DNA from 2 places in the Bacillus sp. PK6-16 genome. Region 1 is predicted to be linked to the other one. Evidence: riboswitches for the same ligand, from Rfam matches in the RefSeq annotation. Region 1 holds a riboswitch; the other holds the start of a gene.

What was found. Region 1 has a riboswitch for cyclic di-AMP ahead of M1D66_RS23420 (hypothetical protein). Riboswitches for the same ligand answer to the same signal wherever they lie in the genome.
Region 2: another riboswitch for cyclic di-AMP. It lies ahead of M1D66_RS17835 (APC family permease); the one in region 1 lies ahead of M1D66_RS23420 (hypothetical protein).

The regions. Positions count from the first base shown of each region.
Region 1 is NZ_CP096511.1:4,555,499-4,558,874, forward strand. It holds gene M1D66_RS23405 (SipW-dependent-type signal peptide-containing protein) at 1-100, opposite strand, end outside; cyclic di-AMP (ydaO/yuaA leader) riboswitch at 201-346, opposite strand; gene M1D66_RS23410 (hypothetical protein) at 481-603, opposite strand; gene M1D66_RS23415 (hypothetical protein) at 607-840, opposite strand; gene M1D66_RS23420 (hypothetical protein) at 854-1,240, opposite strand; cyclic di-AMP (ydaO/yuaA leader) riboswitch at 1,334-1,481, opposite strand; gene thiD (bifunctional hydroxymethylpyrimidine kinase/phosphomethylpyrimidine kinase) at 1,563-2,378, opposite strand; gene M1D66_RS23430 (thiazole biosynthesis adenylyltransferase ThiF) at 2,394-3,376, opposite strand, start outside.
Region 2 is NZ_CP096511.1:3,499,196-3,502,571, forward strand. It holds gene M1D66_RS17835 (APC family permease) at 208-2,034, opposite strand; cyclic di-AMP (ydaO/yuaA leader) riboswitch at 2,179-2,325, opposite strand; gene M1D66_RS17840 (hypothetical protein) at 2,466-2,594, shown strand; gene panE (2-dehydropantoate 2-reductase) at 2,659-3,376, opposite strand, start outside.

The DNA of each region.
Region 1 (3,376 bases):
ATTGCTTTCCTTCTTTCACAACTTTATCTGACCAACTTGCAAGACTTGCCATTGATGCAACTAATAAAATAAAAATCCCGACCATTACAACATCTAACATAGCTATCCCTCGCTTTGTTTTTGTTAAAATTTACCATTTAAATATTAAAAAAGAACACTGAGCTCTACTCAGTGTTCAAAAAATGAACAACAAAAAGTAAACCTCCTCTCTAAACGCTTACGAGGTTAGCTGTCGGATTCGGGCCTAAAGAGTAGCCCTACTTTCAAAACTGAAAGATTCACCCCAAGTGACGATGCACAAAATTGGTTCCCCCGCTCCATTTCTGGAACTCAGCGATTTTAGGTTTTTTTGGAAATTTTATGAATGATTTATGAGAGTAAATATACTCCTCTATATTTCACTTGTAAAGGAGTAAATTACTGAAAATAATAATATTTATATTCATTTAAACGCTTACATTGAAGGTTATTACTATTATTTCATCTATTTTCTTTATTTCTCTTCTCTTTTCTTAAAAATGACCTTTTAAATATGAAATAAAAAGAGCGAATGACATGAAGTGCATAGCTTGTTGCACTCAGCATTCGCTCTTTTTTATTCAACCTTTATTCTCCTCGTAAAAATGCACGTAAATTTCTCCCGCGAATATAAACTTGTGTCAATTCTGCATGTAGCTGCTCATACTCGGTAATATCTACCTCTAAATACAAAGCATCTTTTGATGGTAATATAATATACGGCCCTGGAAAAAGGGGATCGATCTGAACCAATTCTTGAACTCGCTCTACCGATACTGCCCAACGATTTGCTATATCTCCAAGTAATAGTACCTTCATCATTTCTTCCCCCACCCTATTCAAAAAATAAAAAAGAAATATTATCACAATTTGTAAACACGACAAACTTAGCTCCAATTGTTTCATAGAGCCTCGCTGGATATCGTTTATTCCTTGTAACAACAGTAATAGGTGCTTGAAAAGAAAAGCGAATGTGTTCTGTTAAAAAACTAACGATTGGAAGCTCATCCCCTAGTAAAATCACCTTCTTAATACACTCACAAATACTAGTAAAGTCCTGCTCCTTACTGCAGCTATAAGTCCAATCAAACCCACAATTCCTAACTTCAGCCGCTATCTCTTCATTTGCTGTAAAAATAATTAACTCATGTTGAAATGATACTAAATCTCTTAAACTATTTACCTTACTTTCTTCTCCAACACAAATAAGTGTTAGTTCCATGTACCTCATCCTCCTTAGTATAAAAGAAATCAAACATAGATTGATATTCCCCTATACTAATCAGATCGATGAAGTGATGTATCCATCATGGCACCGTCCTCTCTCAAGACGCTTACGAAGTTAGCTGTCGGATTCGGACTTTGAGAGTAGCCCTACTTTCAAACTTGAAAGATTCACCCCTAGTGACACTGCACAAATTGGTTCCTCCGCTCCATATAATTGGACTCAGCGTTTACAAAAAAATGTATTCTGGCTGATATATTACTCCTGTATTTTGAAAAAGTAAACAGAAAAAAAGCCAGTTATAAAACTGGCTTTTCACTTATCTATCACGCGTTCTATTCACTTTATACGCAAAATGATTCGTCGGTCCATGACCACTACCAATATTCAATGGCTCTTCAATTGCTATACTAATAAATCGTTTTGCTTCTTGAACAGCATCTTCAATTGAGTATCCTTTCGCAAGTCCTGCTGTAACCGCTGAAGCAAATGTACACCCACTTCCATGCGTTTGCTTTGAAGGAATTCGCTCGCTTCTAAACTCAATAAATTTTTCTCCATCAAAGAGGAAATCAATTACTTCATTCCCTTGATATTCTGCATGTCCGCCCTTCATAAGCACATATTTAGCACCTAATTCATGCAATATTTTTGCAGCTACCTTACTATCTTCAACATTATGAATCTCCATCCCAGTTAACACTTCTGCTTCTGGGACATTCGGTGTTATAACAGTTGCTACTGGTAATAAATATTCTTTTAATGCTTGAACTGCTTCTTGCTGTAATAATGATGCACCGCCTTTTGCAATCATAACGGGATCTAGCACAATATTATTCCAGCCAAACTTTTTAATTTGTTCTGCAACAATTTGAATTATTTCACTACTAAATAACATTCCTAGTTTCACTGCATCTGGTGTTACATCCGTACCAATTGAATTCAGCTGTTCTGTAATACCTTCTAATGGAACAGGATATACCCCTTGAACGCCAAGCGTGTTTTGAGCAGTAATTGCCGTAATAGCCGTCATTCCGTATACACCAAGCTCTTGGAATGTTTTTAAATCTGCCTGAATTCCAGCACCGCCGCCGCTATCAGACCCTGCAATTGTTAAAGCTTTATTCACTTTCATCCCACTCATCCTTTTCTATCCAAAATAGCGATGATAAATCGTTTTTGCTTCGCTTATATCTTTCGTTCCATGTACGAGCACACGGCCATCTTTAAAGGCTACTAACCTCTTGTCTTCAACAGAAAATGATAGTAAATATGGATTTATATTTAAATCATTTACACGACCTTCCAACAACTCTTTATATTGTTCAAAATTCATTTCATCTTTATGAGGTGGTCTAATTTGAACTGTATTTCGCCCGCATAAAACTGCTGTTTTTGATGTGTTTTCTTTATTTAAATACGGATATAATGCATTCTCTCCGCATGAAGGACAATTATGCTGGCGAAGTTTTTGTACATTCATACATGAATACTCATTCTTCCACATATCAAACGATACCAGCCCATCTCGAAGTGATTCGTAATCTTCTACTAACAGTTTAAGAGCTTCTGTTACTTGATGAGAAACGACAAGAGATACAGCAGGTGATATAATACCCACTGTATCACATGTTGCCCCGCCAAGCGGAATCGACTGTAATAAACATGATAAACATGGTGTTTTACTAGGAAGGATTGTGTAAGAAAGACCGTAACTACCTACACATGCACCGTAAATCCATGGAATAGAATATTTTTGTGATATATCATTTACAATAAAGCGCGTTTCGAAATTATCAGTCGCATCAATAATTACATCAACATTTATAACAAGTTCTTCTAGCTCTTCAGCTGTTACATCTTGAACGAGAGCTTCTATTGTTACATCACTATTAATCTCTTCTAAACGTTTTTTAGCCGCTATAGCTTTTGGAAGATTATTCTTTACGTCGCTCTCTGCATACAATTGTTGTCTTTGTAAATTACTCCAATCTACATAATCACGGTCAACAATTGTTATCTTGCCAACACCTGCTCTTACAAACATCTCTGCATTTGCACTACCTAATGCACCTGCACCGATAATAAGCACATGCTTTTCTCTTATCTTTTGCTGTCCTTCTTCTCCAATTG
Region 2 (3,376 bases), 1.1 Mb from region 1:
TTATTTTCAAGCTTTCATGTCCTTATTTCAAAATATAATCCGATTCGCTTTATCGATTGAAATATCTACATATCACAACAGAAAACACTACTTTCAAATAACCAATTAAATTATATTGGTATAATTTTTAAGCCCATATGCAATTATGCATAGCATATACACAAAAAGGATAGCTTCATTTTCACAAAGCTATCCTTAAAAATCTTCTTATTTTTTCAAATGATATGGAACTGTCGTAATAACAACATTTCTTTTATAAAGTAAATACGCACGTATGAGTAAACTGGATTGATTATGAAGAATGTTATGCCAACCTTTTTTTGGAATAAACTGTGGTATAACGACCGTAACACGGTAATTCGATTCACTCGCCTTATATTGCACTGTATCGATAAACTTCGTTAGCGGCTGAATAATACTTCTATAATGAGAATGTAATGTAACAAGCCTTACTTCAGGTTGCCACTTCTTCCATTTCTCTTCAAATTTCTTTTCCTCTTCTCTGTCAAAAGCAACATATACTGCGATAACTTGATCTGCCGAAAGGGATTTCGCATAGTTCAATGAATTTTCTACTACATGGGTCATACCTGCTACAGGAACGACAATTACATTCCCCTCAATTGGAATAAGAGGTTCGCAAGTTTTTAAACTTAATTGATCACCCACTGCATCATAATGCTTCTTAATTCGATGGAATAAGAAGATAATAACTGGTAAGAAAATAAGAATCGACCAAACTTGTGCAAATTTAGTTAAAAAGAACATGCTCATTACGATAAAACTAATAACTGCACCAATTAAATTAACCGTTAATCTTAAAGCCCATCCTTCAGGCTTTTCGCGAAGCCATTTTAATACCATCCCTGTTTGAGAAAGTGTAAATGGAATAAATACACCTACTGCATATAGTGGAATTAAATGTTCTGTTTGTCCTTGGAAAGCTACAATTAAAATAATCGAAGCAACTCCAAGTATAATAATACCGTTTGAGTAACCTAGACGGTCTCCTCTAATCGTAAACATTCTCGGTATGAATTTATCTTTTGCAAGGTTAACCGCTAATAAAGGAAATGCAGAATAACCTGTATTAGCAGCGAGAATTAATATTAAAGCTGTTGTACCTTGTATGAAATAGTACATGAAATTACGTCCAAATGTTTGTTCAGCAATTTGAGAAACAACTGTTACTTCTTTACTCGGAGTCACTCCGTAATAATAAGCTAAAAATACAATTCCTGAAAATAACACAGCAAGTAATGCACCCATTGCAAGCAATGTTTTTGCAGCATTGTTTGGCGCAGGATCTTTAAAGTTCGGAATTGCATTTGAAATTGCTTCAACACCTGTTAAAGCAGAACTACCTGATGCAAATGCTCTTAGTAATAAAAATAAACTAATCCCTGCAACTGGTGTACCAATCGGCGCATGTAAAGTGGGTGAAACATGACCAGTTAAAATATTATATATGCCCACACCAATTAATATAAATAGTGCTAAAACGAATAAATAAACAGGATATGCTAAAACGGAAGCTGATTCCGTTACTCCCCTTAAATTTAATATCGTAATTAATATAACAAATATAACCGCAATAATTACGTTGTGTGCATGTAAGCTAGGAAACGCAGACGTAATTGCATCTGTACCAGCGGACACACTTACCGCAACAGTTAAAATATAGTCAACTAATAAAGATCCTCCAGCAATTAAGCCTGGATTCATCCCTAAATTTTCTTTTGATACAACATACGCTCCCCCGCCATGCGGATAAGCAAAAATAATTTGACGATAAGATAAAATAAGGGCTGTCAATAATACTAATACCCCAACAGCGATCGGAATGGAATACCAATAAGCGATCGCTCCAACACCTGCTAAAGCAATTAAAATTTGCTCTGGACCGTAAGCAACTGATGACAATGCGTCAGAAGATAAAATAGCTAAAGCTTTCGTTTTATTAAGCTTTTGTTCTCCAAGCTCCGTTGATTTTAACGGTCTTCCAATTAAAAATCTTTTAATAGATGAAACCAATGCTGTCCACTCTCCAATAATTTTGTACGAACTTTTCTGCTTGTTACAGCCAGTAAACTATTTCCTCAGAAAACAAAAAATGTCTACAAGCCATAGCGAAATAGACTTGTAGACATTATTTTTTTTGTCGCACAAGCTCCACCTTCCTTCTCAATATAACGCTTACGAGGTTAGCTGTCGGATTCGGGCCTATGAGTAGCCCTACCTTTTTTAAGGATTCACCCCATCGGATTATGTACTAATCCGTAAAAACGGGTCCCCCGTACCATGCGGTTTCAGCGATTTAGAAAATTGAAACTGTGGATTATAATACTCCTTTATTTTCAAAAAGTAAACAAAAATTTTCAATAAGAAAAAAATTAAAATGATTGTGCATAATCCACTGAGAAATATACATAATGAATACTAAAAAATCCGCAAAGGAGACCCATATGTCTAAAGAAAAGAAGCCTATTTTTTCCGATTCATATTTAGATGCAGTAGCAAATGAAATTAATCAGTTATATGGTAAACGTGAACAGGAAATAAATTTGACAGATAGAACGAAAAGAAATAAATAATTTGTCATACAAAAAAATAAAAAAGATAGCAATACACTTATATATTGCTATCTTTTTTATTTTTTCATACATCTAATTCTATTACAGATCTGTTAAAGGTCATCTCTTCATACACCTTTAAATTTTGATATATAGTGCCTAATAATGGTGCCGCTATAGAAAATTTCTCTGCTACATCCAGTAAATATCCTTGCAAGTGCTTCCCTTCAATAAACGAACCCTTCTCCATATCACGTTGCATCGATGACTTCATATCATACGAAATTTTATCAATTGTTTTCATATGTTCCTCGGCAATATTTTCCTTTACGGGAGCTCCTAATACTCTCATGATTTGTACAGATTCCTCAAATACATTACGGATAAAATCACGGCCGCCTTCACTTTCACGGATTGGTCCAATTGGTGCACGCATTAACGTTGTCACACCGGACATTACAGTAATAAATAAATATTTATGCCACATATCTTGCGTAATATTTTCACTTAAAACAAAACTAGATTTCGTACCTGCAAATGCTTTAGAAATATGCTTTACTCTCTCTGAATTTTGAGACTTAATTTCTCCAAACACAAGTCTGTTGGCAGCGCTAGTTTGTACAATTTCTCCTTGATCGTTTAACGTCGTCTCGATAAAGCATAAACCGCCAATTACTTTTTCTTCGCCGAATTCTTTTTGTAATAGCGATAAATGAGCGATACCATTTAACAATGGAATGATTACAGTATTTTCGCCAACAAACGGCTTCAAATCTTGAATTGCCTCGTTTAAGTGATACGCT